DNA from 3 places in the Nocardia sp. CDC160 genome. Region 1 is predicted to be linked to each of the others. Evidence: riboswitches for the same ligand, from Rfam matches in the RefSeq annotation. Region 1 holds a riboswitch; each other region holds the start of a gene.

Region 1 (7,859 bases):
CGCACCGGCCGCGGACGGGTGGCGAAGATCCTGCTGGGTATCGGCATGGCGGTGGCGGCCGTGGTGCTCTGGGGCCTGTTCGCCGCACCGCAGGCGAGCTACTCCATCCCCGTCGCGGCGGTGGCCACCAAGATCGCGGTGTTCGGCGGGGCGTCCGCCGCGCTGTGGCAGCTCGGGCACCGCGCGACCGCGGTCGCCTTTCCGGTGCTGGTGGTGGCCAACCTCGCCGTGATCCATTTCGGGCATCTGTCGATGTGAGCACCCCTGGGCCGCAGGGACATTCACTCGGCGGCCCGGAAATTCGCGCGACACCTACAGCGTTGCACTGTTACGTTCACTCGGCGGGACGGGGAGTCCCGCAGCAACTCTCACTCGAGCAGGAAGGGCCGGTCATGCGCACCCATCGCACCACCGTCGTCGCCCGTCCGCGCTTCGAGGTGATCCTGGTGTCTTCGCCCGCTCGGTGCCGGTTGCGCGGCCGGTACTGAGTCAACCCCTGGACCGCTGACGTCCCGGGGAATCGCGCTGTTCTGTTCAAGATCAGCACGAAGGACGTATGACCGTGCGTACCAATGTCTCTCGACACAACCTTGCCATCGTTCGCAATCTCGGAATTCTCGCGCACGTCGATGCCGGGAAGACCACGGTGACCGAACGCATGCTGTTTCTCACCGGTATCACCCACAAGCGCGGCGAGGTGCACGACGGCACCACCGTCACCGATTTCGATCCACAGGAACGGGATCGGGGCATCACCATTTTCGCGGCGGCCGTGAGCTGCGCGTGGAACGGCCACCGGCTGACCGTCATCGATACCCCCGGGCACGTCGACTTCTCCGCCGAGGTCGAGCGCTCCCTGCGCGTATTGGACGGTGCCGTGGCCGTTTTCGACGCCGTCGCGGGCGTGGAGCCGCAGAGCGAATCCGTCTGGCGGCGCGCCGACCGCTACGGTGTTCCGCGCATCGCGTTCGTCAACAAGATGGATCGCGCCGGGGCCGATCTGACGGCCGCCGTCGCCTCGATTCGCGAACGGCTGCACCCGGTTCCGCTGCTTGTACAGCTGCCGGTGTACTCCGATGACGCCTTCACCGGCGTGGTCGACCTGGTGCGGCTGCGGGCGCTGCACTGGGATGGCGGCGTGGTCGAAGGCCCGGTGCCCGACCACCTCGCGGCCGAGGTCGAGCGTGCGCGTCGGGAGCTGGAAGAGGCGGTGGCGGAACGGAATTCGGCGGCCCTAGAGGAGTTCGTCGAACACTCCGGGCTGTCCGCCGACACCTTGACCGCGGCGCTGCGCGAGCTCACCCTCTCCGGCGAGGTGGTTCCGGTGCTGTGCGGCGCGGCCTACCGCGATATCGGCGTCGAGCCGCTGCTGGACGCCGTCGTCGCCTACCTGCCGTCGCCGCTGGACCGGCCCGCGATTGTCAGCGGGGACGACGGCCGTGCCGCGGATCCGTCGGAACCGCTTGCGGCACTGGCGTTCAAGGTGCACGCCACGCCGACCGGACGGCTCACGTTCGTGCGGGTCTACTCGGGCGTCCTGACCAAGGGCGACACCGTGCTCGACGCGAGCGGCGGCCGTCGCGAGCGGATCGCGCGCATCCTGCGGGTGCAGGCGGACCGTCACGCGGAGGTGGATGCCGCGGTCGCGGGCGATATCGTCGCCCTGGTCGGGCCGAAGGCCGTGCGCGTCGGCGCGACACTGTGCGCGCCGGACGCGCCGGTCCTGCTGGAACCGCCGACGCCGACCGAACCGGTGATGTCGGTGGCGATCGAGGCCAAGTCCAGCGCCGATACCGAGAAGTTGGCCGTGGCGCTGGCCCGGCTGGCGGAGGAGGACCCGTCGCTGTCGGTGCGGACCGATCCCGAGACCGGGCAGACGCTGCTGGCCGGTCTGGGCGAACTGCATCTCGAGGTCGTGGTGGAGAAGTTGCGCCGCGAGCGCGGGCTGAGCGTGTCGGTCGGGCGTCCGCAGGTGGCCTACCGTGAGACCGTTGTGCGTGGCGTGCGGGGTCTGGTGTATCGGCACGCCAAGCAGGACGGCGGGGCCGGGCAGTGGGCGCATATCGTGCTCGATGTTCAACCGTTGCGCGAATCCGATGCCGGGGCAACCGGTTTCGAGTTCGAGTCGACGGTGGTCGGCGGCCGGGTGCCCGCGGAGTTCGTGCGCGCGGTGGAGGCCGGGTGTCGCGACGCGCTGGCCGAGGGGCCGCTGGCGGGCCATCCGGTCACCGGCGTGCGGGTCACCCTCACCGACGGTGCGACGCATTCGAAGGATTCGTCGGAGCTGGCCTTCCGCACCGCCGGACGGCTCGGCATGCGGGAAGCCTTGCGCGCCAGCGCCATGGCGGTGCTCGAGCCGCTGGTGGAGCTGACCGCCACGGTGCCCGAGGATCATGTCGGCGCCGTGCTGGGTGATCTCGCGGCTCGGCGCGGCCGGGTCACGGGTTCGCTGACCCGCACCGGCACCGTGGTGCTCACCGCCACGGTTCCGCTGGCCGAATTGTTCGGCTACGCAACCCGTTTGCGCGGTCGGACGCAGGGACGCGGCACGTTCACGACGCGCCCGCTCGGTTACGCGCCCGCTCCGTAGCGGCGGGTCGGATCGGGTTCGGTGGGGTGAGGGATCGCTCTCGCCCCACCGGACCCACCCGCACGGGCGAATTCACGAGAAGGGGTTGATTGTTGTCGCGACTACGGTTACTGTTGTCGCAACAACAGAAACTCTCTTCAGGAGATGACAGCGATGATGTACTCGTTCACCGAATCGGCCGTGATCAAGGGTGATGTCGACAAGATCTGGGCGGTCGCCACCGATGTGGCCCGCTGGTCCGAATGGGATCCGCACGAGGAGAAGTCCCGCATCGATGGCGAATTCGCGCCGGGAACCACGGGGTGGGTCAAGCCGAAGGGGGCGCCCGCCGGGCCGTTTACCATCGTGGCGGTGGAACCGGGCCGTTCGTGGACCAGCGAGGCGGGCATTCCGTTCGGAAAACTGCGCGGCCACCGCACCTACGAGGCGCTCGGCGACGGCACGGTGAAGGTGGCGGAGAATGTCGAGGTCCACGGGATCTTCGGGCCGTTGTTCAAGCTCATCTGGGAGAAGGCCATGCGGGCCGATATGCCGCTGACCTTCGCGGCACTGGAACAGGAGGCAATGCGGCGTGGCTGAATCGCCGGGCGAACCGCGGGAGCCGCGAGAACTACGAGGCGTCCCGCGGGGTCCGCTCATGAGTCCGGGCTTCTGGCTGCATCACGCGGCACTGGAGTGGCGGACGCGGCTGGAGCGCAACCTGCGCCCGCTCGGGCTGACCCCCACCCAGTTCAACCTGCTGGCCTCGGCCGGTTGGCTGAGCCGCCAGGACGACCTGCCCACCCAACAGCAGGTCGCCGACATGTCCGGCTCGGACCGCATGATGGCCTCCAAGGTGATTCGCGGCCTGGAGGACCGGGGCCTGCTGGCGCGCCGCGCCGACCCCGCCGACGCCCGCGCCCTGCGCATCGAACTCACCCCCGCCGGACGGGAATTGGTCAGTCGGGCCGTCCAGATCGCCGTGGACACCGACGTCGAGATCTTCGGCCCCGACGGCGACTTCCTCCGCGAACACTTGAAACCCATCGCCGCGCACCGTCTCCCCGATTGACCGCACTGCGACGCGCACCGAGGCACACCGTAGGGTCGGATCGTGGCTAGCGATCATGCGACTCCGGCGGACACCGGGCTCATTGTCGGGTTCGACCTGGATATGACGCTGATCGATTCGCGGCCGGGGATTGCCGCCGTGTGGGATGCGGTGGCGGCGAAGACCGGGGTGGAGATCGATTCGGAGCTGGTGGTTTCGCGGCTCGGGCCGCCGCTCGCGCACGAGGCCGCGCAGTGGTTTCCGGAGCACGAGGTGCCGGGGATCGTGGCCATGTATCGGGAGTTCTATCCGGATTTGGCGGTGGAGGCGTCCGCGCATCTGCCCGGTGTGGTCGACGCGCTCGCGGCGGTGCACGCGGCCGGGGGACGAGTCCTGGTGATCACGGCCAAGAATGGGCCGCACGCGCAACTGCACCTCGATCACCTCGGCTTGAACGTGGACGAACTGGTCGGCGGGGCGTGGGCCGAGGAGAAGGGCGAGGTGCTGCGTGAGCGCGGCGCGTCGATCTACGTCGGCGACCATCTCGGCGATGTGCGCGCGGCCAAGGTGGCCGACGCGGTGTCGGTGGCGGTGACCACCGGACCGTACTCGGCCGAGGAACTCTCGGCGGCCGGGGCCGATGTGGTGCTCGGCGACCTCACCGAATTCCCGGCCTGGCTCACGGCCCACCTCGCGCACTAGCCATTGCAGCCTCGGCACAGCGGGACAACGCCGGGGTAACCGCATGCCCGGCAAGGGCTTTGCCCGCCCGCTCGACGGGTGCCGTTGGCATCAGGGTGATTCGAATGCTGTCGGTGCGGGACCGCCCGCGGCTACCTTTGCCCCACGGTCACGAGTATCAGCATGTTCGAGCCCCGGCTCGCTGATCGGCAACCCTCGCGTAGCGGTGGGGTGCCCCGGGTGACGACCAGGCGATGCCGTCGCGGGTATCGCAAGCGCTATTCGACCGCGTGTGGCAGCGCGGTCGTGTCCCCATGCCCGGCTGGCGAGTCGGTGCGCGAGTGTAGAGGTAACAATGAGCAGGATCTGGTCCCGGAAGCGTGTTGTCGGCCGGGTGGCGGTGGGTGTTGCGGCTGCGGCCCTGGTGGCGGGGCTGGCGTCGGCCTGCTCCAACGATTCCTCCGGAAGCGGGTCGGACACCGTCTATTTCGGTGTTTCCGGTCCGAAGACGGGTGGTTCGGCCGAGTACGGGCGGCTCTGGCAGCAGGGCTTCGACCTGGCGCTGGACGAGATCAATGCCAATGGCGGGATCAATGGCAAGAAGGTCGCGTTGAAATGGGAGGACTCCCAGTCCGATCCCAAGCAGACGGTGCCGATCGCCACCAAATTCGTTGGCGACCAATCGATCATCGCCGAGCTGGGCGACTTCTCCTCGCCCGCCTCCATCGCGGCCTCGCCGGTCTACAACCGCGGCAAGTTGGTGCAGTACGGATTCACCAACTCCTCGGTGGATTTCACCAAGGGCGGCGACTATTCGTGGAGCCCCTCCATCACCCTGGACGTGTTCCAGGAGCGCAATGCCGAGTGGGTGAAGTCCAAGGCCAAGAAGGTTTCGGTGGTCTACCTCGAAACCGACTGGGGCAAGCAGGCTTTCCAGTACTTCCAGCAGTTCGCCAAGGAGAAGGGTGTCGAGATCGCCTACTCCTCCTCGATTCTGCCGGACTCGCAGGACTTCCGCCCGGTGTTGATCAAGGGCCGCGACGCCAACCCGGACGCGTTCGTGCACCTGGGCTACGGCCCGGACGGCGCGCTGGTGGCCAAGCAGCTGCGTGATGTCGGGTTCAACGGCCAGTTCTTCGGCGGCCAGAACACCCCGCAGTTCATCGATCTGGCGGGCAAGGCGGCCGAGGGCGACATCGTGAACGGCGTGTTCACCCCGTCGGACCCGAACCCGAAGATCCAGAACTTCGTCACCAAGTTCAAGGCCAAGTTCAATACCGATCCCGGCGACTTCAACGTCTACGCCTACGACGCGCTGAACGTGCTGGTGAAGGCGGCGAAATACGGCGGCGCGACCCGCGACGGCGTGCTGAAGGGCCTGCGCGAGATCAAGGACTTCGACGGAATCGGCCTGGGCACCTTCGCCTTCGACCAGCAGACGCGGCGGCCGAGCGGGGTGAAGCCGATCGAGCTGATCCTGCAGAACGGCAAGTTCCTGCCGGTCGGAAGCAACAAGTAGATGTTCGACACGCTCATCGCGGGTCTGGTCCACGGCAATGCGTATGCGCTCATTGCCGTGGGCATCACCCTGATCTTCGGGGTCAGCAATGTCATCAATTTCGCGCACGGCGCGATCTTCGCCTTCGGCTCGGTGCTGGGCTGGTGGCTGATCGCCCAGCACGGGGTGCCGTGGTGGGCCGCGCTGCTGGTGGTGGTGGCGGTGACGGCGCTGGTCGGCGTGGCCATCGACGTGCTGGCGGTGCGGCCGCTGCGCCGGGCTCCGGCCATCGCGGCCCTGCTGGCCACGGTGGCGGTGGGGCTGATCATCGAGAACGTGGTCGCCCTGGTGTTCGGACCGGACACCCGACCGTTTCCACAGGTGTTGTCCACCAACAATATTCGGGTGGGCGGGGTGCGACTGGGCACCTCCGACGTGGTCATGTTCGCCATCACGCTCACGGTGATGGCGGGGCTGTGGGCCTTCCTGCGCTACAGCCGTCACGGTCTGGCGATTCGCGCCACCGCGCAGGACCCCGATGCCGCCGCCCAAATGGGCATCGGCGTGGGGCGGGTGCAGTCGCTGGCCTTCGCCATCGCGTCCGGATTGGGCGGGCTGGCGGGCATTTTCGTCGGCCTCTACAACTCGAACATCTCACCGACCAGCGGCGGCATCGTCGGCATGACCGGTTTCGTGGCCGCCACCATCGGCGGGCTGGGCTCGATTCCGGGCGCGGTGCTCGGCGGCTTCGTGCTGGGACTGGTGGAGGCCTTCGGCATCTACTGGTTCGGGGACGGCTACCGCGATCTGATCACCTTCGGACTCCTGGTGATCTTCCTGGTGCTGCGGCCCGGCGGCCTGCTGGCCCGCCCGCCCGCCATCGAATCCGAGCCGATGACCGGCACCTTCCTGGCCGCGGGCCGGGAGCGGCCGGTGCGCTGGTGGCACGCGCTCATCGTCTTCGCTCTTGCGGCGGTGGTGATTCCGCTGGTCGCCAATGATTACAGCATTTCGGTGGGCACCCAGATCCTGGCCTACGCGATCATCGCGGTGTCCATGACGCTGGTCGCCGGTTCGGCGGGCCAGCTGGCCATCGGGCAGGCCGGACCGATCGCCATCGGCGCGTACACCTCGGCGGTGCTGACGGTGTCGCACGGTTGGGCGTTCCTGCCCGCGATTCTGGTCGCGGGCCTGGTCGCCGCGGTGGTCTCGTCGGTGCTGGCCGCGCCGCTGTGGCGGTTGGGCGGTCACTACGTGGCCATCGCCACCCTGGGCATCGGCATCGTGATCGTGGCGATCATTCGCAACTGGGAGTCGGTGACGCGCGGCAGCTACGGCATCTTCGGCATTCCCGCGCCCGAGCTGTTCGGCCACGAATTCACCACGCACACCGATATTTTCCGCCTGGAGCTGGTGGTGCTGGCGATCGTGCTGGCGGTGATCATCGGGGTGCAGCGGTCGCGACTGGGCATTGCCATCCGGGCCATCGGGGCCGACGAGGTGGCCGCGCGCTCGGCGGGTGTGCCGGTGCGCGACTACAAGGCGCTGGCCTTCGCGCTCGCGGCGTTCTTCTCCGGAATCGGCGGGGCGCTGCTGGCGCACCAGTACTCCTATATCGACCCGACCGTGTTCAACCTGCCGATGTCGCTGCTGGTGGTGACCATTCTCGTGCTGGGCGGCACCGCCTCGCCCTACGGCGCGGTGCTGGGCGCGGTCGTGTTGATCGGGGTTCCGGAGGCGCTGCGACTGGCGCCGTCGTGGCGAATCGTGTTGTACGGCTTGGTGTTGCTGCTGGTGGTGCGGTTCCGGCCGCAGGGGATTCTGGTGAGGAGGGATCGTGTCCCGGTCAATGCCTGATACCGAGGCGGTGCTGACGGTGACCGGCCTGCGGCGTGCCTTCGGCGGCGTCCGGGCGGTGGACGGGGTCGAATTCTCCATCGCACCGGGCGAATTCGTGTCGATCATCGGGCCGAACGGGTCCGGCAAGTCGACGACGGTCAACCTGATCTCCGGCGTCCTGAAGCCGGACGCCGGGGAAGTCCTGGTGCGCGGCAAACGGA
Region 2 (7,859 bases), on a different contig from region 1:
CTCCACGATCTGCAGGTAGAAGCTCAGGTTCAAGAACATGGCGAACATCGCGATGGGCACCAACAGCGCGATCAGATACGACCCGCCGCGGTTGATCTCACCCGGAATACGCAGCGGCAGCAGCGGATTCGAGGTCCGTCGTTCGATGGCCACGAAGGCCGCCAGCAGGGCCACGCCCGCGATGAACAGGGCCAGCGTGAGCGAGGCCGTCCAGCCGTCGGAGGCGGCGCGGCTGAAACCGTAGACGATGGAGATCAGGCCGAGGGTGACGGTGACCGCGCCCGGCAGGTCGTACCCGCCGGTGCGGGGCGCGGGCACATCCTTGATCACGAAGGCGAACGCGCCGACCAGCGCCAGCAGCGCGACCGGGGTGTTCACCAGCAGCGACCAGCGCCAGTTCGCGTACTCGACGAGCGCGCCACCGGCGATCAGGCCCAGCGCCGCGCCCGCCGCGGACACACCCGCGAACACACCGAACGCGCGAGCGCGCTCCTTGGCCTCGGTGAAGGTCACCGACACCAGCGACAGGGCGGCCGGGGCCAGCAGCGCGCCGAACGCGCCCTGTAGTGCGCGGCCCGCGAAGAGTTCGGCCTGGTTCTGGGCGAGACCTGCCAGCGCCGAGGCCGCGGCGAAGCCGATGAGGCCGACCATGAGGATGCGGCGGCGGCCCAGGTAGTCGGCGAGGCGGCCGCCGAGCAGCAGCAGGCCGCCGAAAATCAGGGTGTAGGCGGTGAAGATCCACTGCTTGTCGCCATCGCTGATGTGCAGATCCTGCTGCGCGAAGGGCATGGCAATGGTGACGATCGTGGCGTCCAGGACCACCATGAGCTGCGCCATCGCGATCACGGCGAGCGCCCACCAGCGCCTGGAGTCTTTTGCGGGACTTGATATTTCGTCGGTGCCGAGAGCGTCCGTCGCTACGGTCATGAGCCTCTCCTCTGGGGTTCGAAGGCAGCTTTCACCATAGTGGCCCATGACGACAATTGGCGTCAAGAGAAATTTGGCGTAGTGCGACAGTTGTCATAATGGGACAGATGGAACCGTTTAGCCCTTAGACTGGAGTCATGTCGGATTTGTCAAGTCACACCGGTGTGATCTCGCGTCATCGCCCCAGCCTGCGAGAACGCAAGAAGGAACAGACCCGCGCGCGCATCATCGACGTCGCGCTGCGACTGTGCGATGAGCAGGGATTCGACGCCACCACCGTGGAGCAGATCGCCGACACCGCCGACGTTTCGCCGCGCACCGTGAACCGGTACTTCGAGAGCAAGGAAGACATCGTCATCGCGCCCATCACCGACTGGGCGCGAGCGCATGCGGAGGCCCTGCGCGAGCAGCCACACACCGGCAACGAAATGCAGGCGCTACTGGACAGCTTCCTCGCCATCGTGGATCGGGTCGTCGACCGCGACGAGCCGCTGCCCTTCCGCTGGTTCCAGCAGATGCAGCGCATCATCGCCGCCTCGGCCCCGGTGCGGGCCTGCAGCCTCGCGGCGGCCGAGAACAAGACCGAGCAGACCGCCGCGGTGCTGGCCGAGCGACTCGGCACCACCGTCAACGACGTGCGGGTTCGGCTGCTGCTCGGCACTTTTCACGCCATCATGCGCGCGGGCACCGAATGCGAGGTCGAATCCGGCTCCACCCTGGACCAGGTCCTCACCTCGCCCCGTGGCATGGCCGACGCCGTGGTCGCGGCCTATCACGAATTCGTGCGGACCTGCGCGGCGCCGACTGTGGCGAGCCCCACTTCCGAGACGGCGGCCTCCGCCCGCTAGAATCTCGCAACAGGTCAAGAGCATCAGCGCCAAGCCCCGGCTCGCTGATCGGCAACCCTCCAGCTGCGGTGGGGTGCTCCGGGTGAGGACCGGGCGTTCGAAGGACGAACGCAAGCGCAACTAGGAGGTCTACCGAAATGTGTTGTTGTCGAAGCCCATTCGCTTCTCGATAACGTCAAAATTCCGCCATTCGGCGACCTTGTTTTTGGAGCAGAACACATGAGTGACTCGACCGCGCCCGCGGCCGTTGGGGCCGACGGCACCCTCGACCCGGCCAACTGGTCTTTCGAGACCAAGCAGATTCACGCCGGGCAGGCCCCCGATGCGGCCACCGGAGCCCGCGCCCTGCCCATCTACCAGACCACGTCCTACGCCTTCCGGGACACCGATCACGCCGCCGCGCTGTTCGGTCTCGCCGAGCCGGGCAATATCTACACCCGCATCATGAACCCCACCCAGGACGCGGTGGAACAGCGCATCGCCGCCCTCGAGGGCGGTGTCGCGGCATTGCTGCTGGCCTCCGGGCAGGCGGCGGAGACCTACGCGATCCTGAATCTGGCCGAGGCGGGCGACCACATCGTGGCCAGCCCGCACCTCTACGGCGGCACCTACAACCTGCTGCACTACTCGCTGCCCAAGCTGGGCATCGAGGTCAGCTTCGTCTCCGATCCCGACGATCTCGAGCAGTGGCGCGCGGCCGTGCGGCCGAACACCAAGGCGTTCTACGGTGAGACCGTCGCCAATCCGTCCAGCTCGATCCTGGACATTCCGGGGATCGCCGAGGTCGCGCACGCGGCGGGTGTGCCGCTCATCGTGGACAACACCGTCGCCACCCCGTATCTGATCCAGCCGCTGCGGCTGGGCGCGGACATCGTCGTGCATTCGGCCACCAAGTATTTGGGCGGGCACGGTGCGGCGGTCGCCGGTGTGATCGTGGACGGCGGCACCTTCGATTGGACCGTGAAGAACGAAGCGGGCGAGTCCCGATTCCCGGGCTTCACCACCCCCGATCCGAGCTACCACGGCGCGGTCTTCGCCGATCTCGGCGCGCCCGCCTACGCGCTCAAGGCGCGCGTGCAGTTGCTGCGCGATCTGGGCGCGGCGGTCTCGCCGTTCAATGCCTTCCTCATCGCGCAGGGCATCGAGACGTTGAGCCTGCGCGTCGAGCGGCACGTGGCCAACGCGCAGGCGGTGGCGGAGTTCCTCGTCGGGCAGCCGGGCGTCGAGAAGGTGTACTACGCGGGCCTTCCCGACTCACCCTGGTTCGAGCGTGGCAAACAGCTGGCACCCAAGGGTGTCGGTGCCATCGTGTCCTTCGAACTGGCCGGTGGCGTGGACGCCGGGAAGAAGTTCGTGGAGGCGCTGGTGCTGCACAGCCATGTCGCTAACATCGGGGATGTGCGCTCGCTCGTCATCCATCCGGCCTCCACCACGCACTCCCAGCTGACCCCCGAGGAGCAGTTGGCTTCCGGTGTCACGCCTGGTCTGGTGCGTTTGGCCGTGGGTATCGAGGGCATCGGCGACATCCTGGCGGATTTGCGCGCCGGACTGACGGCGGCGGCAAGTTGACCGTGAACATCGAATCGAGGACGTCCCGTCACGCGGCCGAGCTGTTGCTGCCGCCGCCGGACGGGACGCTCGCGAGCATTGCCATCGGGGATGTGGAGCTCGAGTCCGGAGCTGTCATCCCCGATGTGACGCTGGCCGTGCAACGGTGGGGCGAACTTTCCGAGAACGCGGACAACGTGGTGCTCGTCGAGCACGCGCTGACCGGTGACTCGCATGTGGTCGGCCCCGCCGATGTGCACCACAGCCAGCCCGGTTGGTGGGACGGCATTGTCGGGCCGGGTGCGCCGGTGGACACCCGCGAATGGTGTGTCATCGCCACCAATGTGCTGGGCGGCTGTAAGGGCAGCACCGGCCCGGCCTCGCTGGCCCCGGACGGAAAGCCTTGGGGCGCACGGTTTCCCGAGATCTCGATTCGCGATCAGGTGACCGCGGAGGCCAAGCTGTTCGATCTGCTCGGCATCGAGCGGCTGGCGGCCGTGCTCGGCGGCTCCATGGGCGGTATGCGGGTGCTGGAGTGGATGGTCGGCAGCCCCCAGCGGGTCGGCGCGGCGCTGGTGTTGGCGGTCGGCGCGCGCGCCACCGCCGACCAGATCGGCACCCAGACCACCCAGCAGGCCGCCATCAAGGCCGATCCGAACTGGCAGGGCGGCAACTATCACGGCACCGGGCGCGCGCCCATGACCGGGATGGGTATAGCCCGGCGCATCGCGCACCTGACCTATCGCACCGAGTTCGAACTGGACCATCGGTTCGAGAATCACGCCCAGGGCAACGAGGACCCCCGGGCGGGTGGGCGCTACGCGGTGCAGAGCTACCTGGAATACCAGGCGGACAAGCTGATCTCGCGCTTCGACCCGGCCACCTACGTGCTGCTCAGCGAGGCCATGAACCGCCACGACGTGGGCCGCGGGCGCGGCGGCGTCGAGGCGGCGCTGGCGTCGACGCCGGTGCCGTGCGTGGTCGGCGGGGTCGACTCCGATCGGCTCTACCCGCTGCGCACGCAGCAGGAGCTGGCCGATCTGCTGCCCGGCTCCAAGGGACTCGAGGTCATCCACTCCAAGGACGGCCACGACGGCTTTCTGACCGAGTTCGAGGCGGTCGGCAAGCTGGTGCTCGAGACGATGGATCTGGCCCGCGCCCAACGCGAGTCCGATCGCTGAACAACCGCTGCATTTCCGCTGCATTTCCGCTGCCGCAACGGCCGCGCGTTACCGCGCGTATCGTGGCTGTTTCGCGCGAATTGTCCTGACGCGCTTCCGGTTTCGCGCATATGACACATCGGTAACCGCTCGCTTCGAATACGTGTGCTTCGGGCCCGGCGGTCGTAATCTATTCAGCTATGACCGCCGCATTCGATGACATGGATCTCCGCGATCTCGTCGATCTGCTCTCCGAGGACGAGCAGCGTGAACTCCGCCCGGCCATACTCCGCGTCCTACACCGACTTCCCGACCAGGAAGTATTACGCCGGGAACTCGGCCGCCGCATCACCTCGGTTTAACAGACAGCCCCCGATCAGATCTCAGCGCCGCGACCCCGGTCGCGGCCCCGACCTCGGCGCGTTCCTACGTGACGCCGAGGCTACTGATGGTCGCGGCCAGCACGATGATCGCGCCGCCCAGCACCGTCAGCCACGCGACATCGAACCCCTTGCTGCGCACCGCGAGCAGCCCCGCCCGCTCGGTCGGCAGAATCAGCCGCAACGCCGCCCCCAACAGCGCCGCCCCCCCGAAGAAGAACGTCCCCCGCCGCCACCGATCCCAGGCGAGAAACACCACCGCCACCACAAGCACCCCCGCCACCAGCAGCATCGGCAGATTCTCCCGAAGAAACCCCCCGAAACGACTGCTGCGACTCTCTCCTGCGGCATGGGCTGAATTCACCGCCCGAGCTTAACCGCCCCCGCCCACGAGAATGCATTGGAGCAGGACTCTTCTCGGCGTTTGCCTGCCGGATTGCATGCTCGTCGATGGCGACACTTCGCGCCGCGATAATCGCTGGGGTGGAAGAGGTTGCGGTTGTGGTGGCGCATCGGGAGCGGGTTACCTTGCGGGTGGGGGATGCGTTCTTGAAGGTTGATGGGGAGTGGGGGCGGGGGGAGTTCGAGGTCGAGGCGATGGACAGGGCGCCGATTCCTACTCCGAAAGTGTTGTGGCGCAAGCCCTCTGTGCTCGCACTGGCCGCTCTGCCGGGCGTCGCGCTCGGTCGGGTCGGGGAGCCGTCGGAGGCGTCGGCGGCGGCTTGGAGGGCGGCGGGTGCGGTGATACGGGAGTTGCATGATGCGCCGTTGCCGCCGTGGGAGGGGCGCGGGGTGGAGGAGATCGGGGTGCAGCTCGATGGTGAGTGCGAGTGGATTGTCGCGAATGGGGTTTTGCCCGCAGAGGTGGTCGCGTACAACCGGCGTGTTGCCGAGGATGCGTTGCGGCCGTGGACGCCGGTGTTCACGCACGGTGATCTGCAAGCCGAGCACGTGTTCGTGTCGGGTGACGAGATCACCGGGGTGATCGACTGGTCCGAGGCGGGGCCCGGCGATGGGCTGTACGACATCGCCACTTTGACGATGGGGCACCCGGAGCGTCTCGGTGAGGTGGTCGCGGGCTACGGCACGGACCTCGATGTCGAGGTGATTCGGGCGTGGTGGTCGTTGCGCAGCCTGTTGGGGATTCGGTGGTTGATCGAGCATGGGTTTGATCCGATGTCACAGGGGTGCGAGGGCGATGTGCTGAGACGTGCGATGCGGGATCGGGGGCGGAGTCGATCATGAAACGGTCATGATCGGGGCGGGAGGATAGGGGTCCGCCACGGTCTGCGAGGGGTGACCGTGGCGGCGGTACGCCGCAAGGGCGGTTAACGCGGGGTGGGGGCTGCGCAATATCGATGCGACGGTCACGGGATTCCGGGGCGGGGGTCGCGGTGGTGAAGGAGGAACTGTGTCTGCTCTCGGGCGGGATTTGCGGCAGGTGGTGCGGGGGCGGGTGCTGGTGCCCGGGGAGGATGGGTTCGAGCAGGCGGCCTCGCCCTGGAATTTGGCTGTGCGGCAGCGGGTTTCGGCGGTGGTGGAGGTAGTCGACGCGGCTGATGCGGCGGGGCTGGTGCGGTTTGCGGCGGCGGCCGAGGTGGCGTTGAGTACGCGGGCGACAGGGCATAGTCCGTCCGCTGCGGCGGATGGGACCGTGTTGGTGATTACGCGGGCGTTGGATGGGGTCGAGATCGATGTCGGCTCGCGCGTGGCGCGGGTGGGTGCGGGGGTGGCGTGGCAGCCGGTGTTGGAGCGGGCCGCGGCGCACGGATTGGCCGGGGCCTGCGGCAGTTCCGGGGTGGTCGGGGTGGCCGGGTACACCCTGGGCGGTGGTGTTGGGTGGTTTGCGCGTAGTCGCGGTTATGCCGCGCACGCGGTGCGGGCGCTGGAGGTGGTGACCGCCGATGGTGATCAGCGGCGGGTGACCGCGGAGTCGGAGTCGGATCTGTTCTGGGCCTTGCGTGGCGGTGGCGGTGATTTCGCGTTGGTGACCGGGCTGGAGTTCGAATTGTTCGATGCGCCGGAGCTTTTCGGCGGTCGCATGCTGTGGCCCGCGGAACGGGCCGCGGAGGTGATCGCCGCCTTCCGGGAGGCCACTGCGGAAGCCGAAGTGGGACTGAGCCTTTGGCTGACCTTGATCCAATTCCCGCCGTTCCCGCAGGTTCCCGAGCCGCTGCGCGGCCAGGCCATGGTGGCCGTCGATGTGGTCGCGCTGGGCGGGGTCACCGGGCCGCTGCGCCGATTCGACGAGATCGCGGGGCTGGTGCTCGACACCCGGCGGCCGCTGGACGCCGCGCAGGTCGGCGGGGTCTGCATGGAGCCGACCGATCCGAGCCCGGCGCGGGTGCGCGGCGAGCTGCTCACCGATTTCTCCGCGGATGTCAGCGAGGCGCTGCTGGCGGCCGCCGCGCCGCGGGGCAGCGTGGGGCCGCTCGCCCTCGTGCAGATCCGGCATCTCGGTGGCGCGCTGGCCACCCCGCCCGCCGACGCGGGGTGCGCGGGTGGCATTGCCGAGCCGTATCTGCTGTCGCTGCTCGGCCCCGCGCCGACACCGGACTTCGGGGCGCTCGTCGTCGAGCGCCAGGCGGCGGTGGTGGACGCGCTGGGCCCGCACCTGAGCGGTCGGAAACCGTTCACCTACTTGGATTCCGGCGAGAGCCCCGCGGCCGTCTTCGACGCCGAGACCCTGGCCCGGCTGCGGGACATCAAGGACCGCCGGGACCCGGACGGCCTGTTTCGCAGCAACTTTCCCGTCGCCAGGCCCTTGGGCGAGGCCGATCCCAGTCGGGCCGCGGCACCGGCGACCGTCTGATCCGGTCGGCGAGATTCCGGAGGACCGGGGTGGCCGCCGGGATGCGGCGCGGGTCACGGAGAGTGAGCGGGCCCATCATTCGGCCCGGTCGGTGAGTGAAATCACCGGACTGGACGGTATCGCGACCATTCGCCGGTGTGTTGCGCTTGGTTGTGCCCGAATCCGTCTCCGCCACCACCGCCGC
Region 3 (7,859 bases), on a different contig from region 1:
TGCGCCCTCGTATGCGCCGCCGGTCGAGGTGAACGGGACCATGGTCGGCGGGACGGTGTCGCGGGTGCTGGAATCCACCGATCCCGCGCTGCGTCCCGGCGATATCGTGCTCGGCCTAGGCGGCTGGCAGACGCATTCGGTGGAGAACGTGAAGGCGCTGCGCAAGCTGGATCCAGAGATCGCGCCGATTACCACGGCGCTGGGCGTGCTGGGAATGCCGGGGCTCACCGCCTACACGGGTCTGATCAATATCGGTCGCCCGCAGCCGGGGGAAACCGTCGTGGTCGCGGCCGCCACGGGGCCGGTCGGCTCGACGGTCGGCCAGATCGCGAAGATCAAGGGCGCGCGGGCGGTGGGTATCGCGGGCGGGCCGGAGAAGGTGGCGTTGCTGCGCGAACGGTTCGGGTTCGACGCGGCCATCGACCATCGCGCGCCGGACTTCGCCGAGCAGTTGGCCGCCGCCACCCCGGACGGGATCGACGTCTACTTCGAGAATGTGGGCGGTGCGGTCTTCGACGCGGTGCTGCCGCGACTCAATCAATACGCGCGAGTTCCGGTGTGCGGCTTGATCGCCAACTACAACATCACCGACCTGCCGCCCGGGCCGGACCGGACGCCGATGCTCATGTCGGCGATTCTGCGCCGAAGCCTGACCGTGCGCGGATTCATTGTCACCGAGTTCTGGGACCAGGCCGCGGAGTTCATTCCGGCTGCGGCGCAATGGATCGCGGAGGGCAAGCTCGCCTACCTCGAGGATGTGGTGGATGGCCTCGACCATGCCGTCGAGGCGTTCCAGGGGCTGCTCACCGGCAAGAATCTCGGCAAGCTCGTGATCAAAGTATCCGACTGAGGCCCTATTTCATGGCCTTGATGTAGGGCCGCAGGCCCAGAGTGATGTCCACGCACGCGCCGAGCAGCACGTCCCGTTCGACCGGGTCGAGCGGGTGTTTCAGCCACAGGCGCGTGCCCAGGATCGGGACGGGGAGCGGCTGTCCCGCGCGATCCCACCAGAAGGAATCGTCGTAGAGGTCGCTCATCATGCGGGCCCAGCCGCCGATCTTGCGGATCACGTCGAGGCGGCCGGTCTCGGCTCCCATGCGGTCCAGGACCACCAGGCGGAACAGCTCGGGGGTCTTGGGCTCCTCGGGATCGGGGACGAAGTGGAAAAGCGTTCCCGCCGTGGAGCCCACGGCCGTGGAGGTGTCGGCACGCTGAATGGTGCCGATGGCGGTGCCGTCCCCGCGGCTGAGGACCGTGGGGGCGGCGTCGCGCGATTCCACCCAAACGATCGAGCCGTCGGCGTAGGTGATGCGGTGCTTGCCGGTGCCGCCGTTCTTGAAGCCGAACAGGATGGCGGCCTTGGCCCCCATCCCATTTCCCGCGCCCTGCACCCCGACCGCTAGAGGATCACCGGGACCATTGCTGAAGGTGATCTTCAGGGCATTGCTGACCTTGTGCACGACCCGGCCCTCGATCATCGTCGAGCCGTCCTGCGGCGCTGACATCGTTCGATGGTAGGCCCGTGGACACGGCTCCACCGGCGATTTCGCGCCCCGATCGCGGTCGGGCGGGGATCAGTTGCCGTTGGGGTGGCCGACCTTCGCCAAGGCGGTGGTCCAGTCGGTGGCAATGGCCACCTGCGCGTCGACCAGCGCTACCTTGCCGCTGCACACCAGGCTGTGCAGCCGGGATTCGACGCCGTCCTTGGGATTGTTCGGCCCGTTGCCCGCCTTGTGATCCGGTGACGGGGGTTCGACCCAGATATTGCGCGGATCATTGGGGTCGCCGCCCAGCTCCAGGGAGATGAGGTGGTCGTATTCGGCATCGCGCGGGTCGCCGGTGTAGTCGTAGGACTTGATATTGGCGGCCTTCTCGGGATTGGTGATCGAGCTATTGGGCCGAATCGACTCCGTATAACCCGACTTACAGATGGTCTCGGCCAGATTCGACGCTGTCACTTTGGGATTCGTCGCGCCCGGTGTGCAGTTGGGGTCGGGCAGCGGCTGGCCGTCAGAGGTCTTGCGGTAGTGGCAGCTGCCGGGTGCGGGCTGGGCCTGCACGGTGTAGACACCCTGCGGGCCAGGACCGACCGGTATGGTGCCTTCCTTTTCCTTGGGCGCTGGCTGTGGAACCGCTTGGGCCGGTGCGTTGGACGGATGCTTCGCCTCCTCCTTCGAGCAACCAGCGATCAAACCCACGACCAGCAGGGCCATCGCAAGCCCTTTGTGCGCCTTCATAACTTCCCCTGCTCGAGCCGGACAGCAGCCTAATTGTGCGTTACCCCTTGGCGATCGGCTACTCGCGACGACGACACACCGGAGGGAAACGCGGGAATCGGTGACCGACCGGACAATACAGACCGACCGGTTATGCTGCAGCAATGGCAGCAGATTCGCCCGGCACCTCCGGAGTCCGTACCCGCGCGCTGGCCCTCGCGGGCCTGCTGCTGGGTGTGGGCAGCTTGCATTTCATCGCCCCCAAGCCTTTCGATGCGCTCATACCACCCCAGCTGCCCGGCAAACCCCGTACCTACACCCAGGTTTCGGGCGCGGCGGAATTGACCGCGGGCACGCTGCTGCTGCTCCCCCGCACCCGCGGCCTGGGCGCACGCCTGGCCGCGCTCATTTTCATCGCCGTGTTCCCGGGCAATGTGCAGATGGCCTACGACTGGTGGAACAGCGACAAACCCATGGCGCTGAAAGTCGGTGCCCTGCTGCGGCTCCCGATGCAGATTCCGATGGTGACCACCGCGCGGAAGGTGTACCGCGCCGCGCGGTGATCTCGCGGGTGTCGGTGATTCCCGTCGGGTGTCAGTCCCGCGTCACGAACTCGTCGAAGACCGGGGTCGGCAGTTTGAGCTGGGCGTGAATATCACCGCCCAAGCCGAAATGGCCTATCGCGCCACCGTAGTTCTGCTGGTAGCTCTGCCACAGCACGACCACGCTGATAATGCGGTTCGCGCCGGGCAGCGCCGGGTCCGGGAACGGATTGGGCAGGACCGCGCGGTAGGTGGCGGCTCCGCTCTCGTCGGTTATGAAAACGTTCGGGACGCCCAGGGGGCCGGGGCGGGTGGGAGCGTCCGGGTCCAAGTCCTTGGCGCGCAAGGACATCACGGTGTAGAGCGAATCCGGGATGAGGCCGGTGAACTCGAAGCGGAATTCCGCGGACCGCGCCTCGTCATCGACGGTGACCTCGAGGGTGCCGCGCGCCTCGAGCCATTCGCCCAGGGTCACCGGCTCGGTGAGCTTGCGGCCGTCCTGCGGGCGGAAGTCCGGGATCGGCGTCTCGTGGAACGGGTAGCTGGGCCGGGTCACCGTGTCGGCGTCGGGACGCTGGTCGGGGGCGAAGACCATCGGATAGTTGTTGGCGGGCAGGGGAAGCGGCAGGGTGTGCAGGACGCTCGCGGCGTCCTCCGCAGACAGGTCGTCGGCCAGTTCGCGCACGATCGTGTAGGCGGCCAGTTCACCGAATTTCGGCACCGGCGTATCGGCGGCGACGATGGCTCGGCCCCAGCGGCGGGTGACGCCCCCGTCCGCGTCGGGCTCGGTCAGGAAGCCGACGACAATGAAATTGCCGTCGGCGTCGAGGACTTCGCTCGGCGGGTACAGCGGCCCCTGGGTGGTCGGGGTCAGTTCATAGCTTCGGGTCACCATACGGAGAGCGCTTCCTGATCGGAGAGAAGGCGGCCGGGATCGTCGACGGACGCGCCGACCCGGTCGGAGAAGTGGATCCAGCCGTGGCCGTGCGCCGACAGCACCGCGTCGTCGCCGCGGAAGCCGGGGTGTGCGACGGCCCGCAGGAACGGCAGGTCGCTGGCGTGATCGCCGTAGCCGTAGCTGTTTTCGTGCGCGATGCCGTGCTCGCGCAGGAAGTCGGTGACCGCGGTCGCCTTGGCGGTGCCGATCATGGGCTGGGTGACCTCACCGGTCAGCACGCCTTGGTCATCGACCACGGGGGTGGTGGCGATGATGTGATCGGCACCCAGCGCGTCGGCGACCGGGGCGATGGCCGCGGCGAACGAGCCGGACAGCAGGACCGTGGTGTCGCCCGAATTCCGGTGTGCGCGCAGCGCTTCCACCGCGTCGGTGTAGTAGACGGCACCGCTCGCGGAGAACTCAGCGAACCAGCGGCGTCCGGCGGCAGCCAAGGCGTCGGCCCGCACGCCGCGATAGGCGCGGTAGTAGTGCCGGTTCACCTCCTCGCGGGGCGTTCCGGACGCGGCCTTCCGCTTGATCTCGTCGCTGAGGCGCGTGTATTCGCTGCCGTCGTCGCCGTTCTCGGCCAGCCAGAAGCGCTGGAAGGCGAACATGCTCTTGACGGTGATGAGGGTTTCGTCGACGTCGAAGAACGCCGCACCCGGTGTCGTGCTCATGCCACCGCGCCCAGGTAGGCGGCGATCGCCTTGGCGGCCTTGTGGCGTTCGATCTGCGAGATGCGCTCGTTGGGCAGGGCCGCGTAGGTGATGCGGGTGGTGGCCACGGTGCGGTCGAGTTGGCGCACGTCGACGTCGATGGCGAACTCCAGCTTGGCCGGATCCTCGATGGCGATCGGGGTGAGCACCGCGTGCAGGGTGGCGGGCAGCGGGAACAGGAAGGTCTTGAACTCCAATTCGATGCTGTTCCAGACGATGTAGAAGTGCTGTTCGGGCCAGCGGCGGCCGTACTCCAGCTCGAACGCGCCCAGGAACAGCTGGCGCACCGCCTCGACGATGACGATGCCCTGCACGTGTTCGCCGGTCTGATGGTCGAGCAGCAGTTCGTTGTCGCCGTGAATGCGCAGATCCGCGCGGAACTCGGTCTCCGATTCGCGAATCAGGTTGGCCAGCAGCACATTCGAGTTCTGATACTTGTGCACTTGGTGGCGAGGTGCCGGTTCGTCGACCGCGCCGCGCACGTGCAGCCCGGCCGGGGCGTGCACCAGCGCCACGTGCTCGAGGTAGTCGAGGTCGTGGCGGGTCACCCCCTGCCCGAGATGAACGGTCAACGCGCGCTCCGACTCCCGCCACCGGCCGCCGCGCAGGGCGGCGACCAGTCCCGACACCGTGAAGGCCCGGTCGTCCTCGGCGATTCCGCGGAAGCGATCGGCCACCAGCAGCACCTCGCCGACGGCCACCTCCCCCGAGAGCACGGACACCGAATCGAGCTGGGCTACAGACATTTTTCCTCCGAGAGCAAGACGCTTATGGCGGCGCTCGCCACCACCCGGTCGTCACCCGGAGCACCCCGCCGTCGTGGAGGGTTGCCGCCCAGCCAGCCGGGGCTTACCACTGGAACTCATGACCGTCCCCGAAACCCTATGTCCCCCAACCTATTTCATACATAGTTTCAACCACCCCGATTGAAACCCGCGAACGGAGGACGACGCTGTCCCCCGCGCGCCGATCTATCCCGCGGCGGCTTCCCCCACACCAACCCCACTCGGTTCGGGCTCACGCCCCGACACCGGCTCCGACGCCGAAACACCCTCCGGCGCTACCCCTGGCGTCATCTCGGACTCGGACACTCCCCCTGGCCTTACCCCCGACTCCGACTCCGACTCCGACGTTGGGTTCGGCTGCGTCGCCAACCCGGGCGCTGGATGTGACCCCGGATCGGCGCTCGAACCGCCTACCGGGGTCGCCGCTGTCCCCGCAGCGACTCGCGTCGAGGCGACGGCCAGTGCCGCCCCCGAAGCCGCCAGCGCCGCGATGGTCAGCGCGACGGTTGAATAGCCGTGGCGCGAAACCAGATTGGCGAGTTGTGGTCCCGCGCTGGCCCCGACGAACAGGGCGAAGGTGTAGAGCGCGGTGGCGGTGCCGCGCGCCTCGCCTGCCTGCGCCGCGATCGCCTGAACCGCCGCCGGTGCCGCGACCGCGATGGCCGTCACGAACACGAACAGCCACACCGCGACCCATATGCCACCCAGTGGGACCGCGGTGATCGCCGCCGCTGCGGCAGCTGCCGCCAGGGCGGTGATCAACCGGGCGGCAGGTGCGATCACGCCGAGTCTTCCGGCGAGCAGTGGTACCGCCACCATGGCGGGAATCGCGCTGGCCCGCAGGGCGAGTAGGGCCGCGTTGCCGGATCCGACTCCCTCCGGCGGTGAGAGCTGAATGCCGGTGTAGATGCCCACGAACGAGCCCAAGATCGCCAGGCAGCTCAGGTACAGCAGGGCGAGTCGGCCCTGTCTGAGCAGAGTCACGAACGGCAGAACAGCCTTTCGCGCGATGTCGGCGATTCCGATGCGGGCTCGCGCGCCCCTGGCCTCAGCCCTCGCACCCCCGGCCTCAGTCCCTACGCCTTCCGCCTCGCCCTTTGCACCCTCGGCCTGGGTCAGCGCCTCGGTCAGCGCGGCTTCAGTGCCAGGTGCCTGGGCTACAACCGCCGCCGAGGTGGGCGGCTGGAGAACCAGGCGCAGTAGCGCCGCCGATAGCGCGAAGACGATCGCACCGGCGATGAAGATGGCGTGCCAGCCCCAGGTGTTGCCGATCAGCTGGGCCAGGACCTGGGCTACCACGCCTGCTCCTAGGAAGGAGCTGGTTAGGCAGGTGAGGGCGAAGATTCTGCGGGCGGGGGCGATGCGTTCGGCGAGGTAGGCGAAGGCGGCGGGGGCGAAGAAGGAGGCGGTGAGGCCCTGGAGGATTCGCGCGGAGAGTCCGGTGGCGAGTCCGGGTGCGACCGCCACCAGGAGGGAGCTCAGCACGGTGGCGAGCAAGCCGCCGACGATGACCGGCCGTCGTCCCCAGCGGTCCGACAGCGGGCCGGTCACCAGGAAGCCCGCCCCGTAGGCCAGCCCGAAGGCGGTGGTGGTCCAGGTGGCCGCCGACTTGGACGTATCCCAGTCCGCCGCAAGCCGATTCAGTACCGGCAGCACCACGTAGAGCTGGCCCACCACCAGAATGCCGACCGCGCAGACCGCCGCGACGGTCCGCCCGGTCGGTGCCCATCCCGGCTCGGTAGCCCATCCCGGCTCAGCAGCCCGGCCCGACTCGGTAGCCCCACCCGGCTCAGTAGTCGGCGGCGAGCTCACGCGCACGCTCCTGGGCCGCGGCGAAGCCCGCCTCCGGGTTCTCGGTCAATACCGTTGGCGCGAACCGGATCTCGGCAATGTCCTTGATCCCCACGAAGTTCAGCCAGTCTTCGACGAACGGCGTCGCGAAGTCGGACCCGAACTGCACCGGCACCCCCGGCTGATGCACGCCACTGGTGTACACCGTGACCGCCCGCTTCTCGGTGAGCAGCCCCGAATACCCGCTCTGCGGATCGAAGGTGAACGCCCACCCCGGCTGGGTCACGATATCGACCCACTGCTTGAAGATGTACGGCACGCCCGCATTCCAGATCGGCAGGTTGATGACGTACAGATCGGCCGCCGCGAACCGCTCGAACACCACCCGCGCCTGCTCCCAGGCCGCGAGCTGCTCGGGCGTCTGATCCCGCCCGGTGAACAACGCCAACTTGGCCTCGGCCGCATGGGTCCCGAAATCCGGCAACTCGGCGTCGAACAAATCGATCGTATCGACCGTCAGCCCCGGATCCTTCGCGACGAGCCCATCGATGAATGTCCGAGCCAACGCCCGCGACTGGCTGTGCGCACCGCGCGCCGAGGCATTGATATGCAACAGGGTGGTCATCGAATCCCTTTCGTAGACAACGATGTCCACGTCTATCAATCGATGCCCACCCGGCACGACGGTTACGTGCGCACTGATCCGAAGCCCGTCATCCCTCAGGCCAGGATGAAGCTGAGTTGTTGGGTGTAGCCGCCCCCTTCGCGATTCCACGAGTAGCCGAACCAGACGCCCGGGGTCACCTCGCGGATTTCGTCGTAGAGCGACGGGGTCGGGGAGGGGGCGTAGTCGAGGATCCAGGCCGGGCCGC

Evidence for each region. Region 1 has a riboswitch for S-adenosylmethionine ahead of VMT40_RS34320 (ABC transporter substrate-binding protein). Riboswitches for the same ligand answer to the same signal wherever they lie in the genome.
Region 2: linked by a shared signal. The riboswitch ahead of VMT40_RS00960 (bifunctional o-acetylhomoserine/o-acetylserine sulfhydrylase) and the one ahead of VMT40_RS34320 (ABC transporter substrate-binding protein) in region 1 are both predicted to bind S-adenosylmethionine.
Region 3: linked by a shared signal. The riboswitch ahead of VMT40_RS08565 (AfsA-related hotdog domain-containing protein) and the one ahead of VMT40_RS34320 (ABC transporter substrate-binding protein) in region 1 are both predicted to bind S-adenosylmethionine.

Annotation. Positions count from the first base shown of each region.
Region 1 covers NZ_JAYKYT010000007.1:299,985-307,843, reverse strand. The annotation lists gene VMT40_RS34345 (YrdB family protein) at 1-258, shown strand, start outside; gene fusA (elongation factor G) at 557-2,590, shown strand; gene VMT40_RS34335 (SRPBCC family protein) at 2,735-3,169, shown strand; gene VMT40_RS34330 (MarR family winged helix-turn-helix transcriptional regulator) at 3,162-3,641, shown strand; gene VMT40_RS34325 (HAD family hydrolase) at 3,684-4,322, shown strand; SAM riboswitch class IV at 4,469-4,585, shown strand; gene VMT40_RS34320 (ABC transporter substrate-binding protein) at 4,657-5,820, shown strand; gene VMT40_RS34315 (ABC transporter permease) at 5,821-7,656, shown strand; gene VMT40_RS34310 (ABC transporter ATP-binding protein) at 7,649-7,859, shown strand, end outside.
Region 2 covers NZ_JAYKYT010000001.1:185,801-193,659, reverse strand. The annotation lists gene VMT40_RS00970 (MFS transporter) at 1-927, opposite strand, end outside; gene VMT40_RS00965 (TetR/AcrR family transcriptional regulator) at 1,065-1,775, shown strand; SAM riboswitch class IV at 1,788-1,898, shown strand; gene VMT40_RS00960 (bifunctional o-acetylhomoserine/o-acetylserine sulfhydrylase) at 1,995-3,344, shown strand; gene metX (homoserine O-acetyltransferase MetX) at 3,341-4,504, shown strand; gene VMT40_RS00950 (hypothetical protein) at 4,684-4,845, shown strand; gene VMT40_RS00945 (DUF3017 domain-containing protein) at 4,910-5,155, opposite strand; gene VMT40_RS00940 (phosphotransferase family protein) at 5,347-6,108, shown strand; gene VMT40_RS00935 (FAD-binding oxidoreductase) at 6,275-7,675, shown strand.
Region 3 covers NZ_JAYKYT010000002.1:234,271-242,129, forward strand. The annotation lists gene VMT40_RS08535 (NADP-dependent oxidoreductase) at 1-850, shown strand, start outside; gene VMT40_RS08540 (hypothetical protein) at 855-1,505, opposite strand; gene VMT40_RS08545 (hypothetical protein) at 1,575-2,237, opposite strand; gene VMT40_RS08550 (DoxX family protein) at 2,381-2,779, shown strand; gene VMT40_RS08555 (hypothetical protein) at 2,811-3,653, opposite strand; gene VMT40_RS08560 (HAD family hydrolase) at 3,647-4,372, opposite strand; gene VMT40_RS08565 (AfsA-related hotdog domain-containing protein) at 4,369-5,157, opposite strand; SAM riboswitch class IV at 5,171-5,281, opposite strand; gene VMT40_RS08570 (MFS transporter) at 5,383-7,008, opposite strand; gene VMT40_RS08575 (FMN-dependent NADH-azoreductase) at 6,986-7,612, opposite strand; gene VMT40_RS08580 (hypothetical protein) at 7,708-7,859, opposite strand, start outside.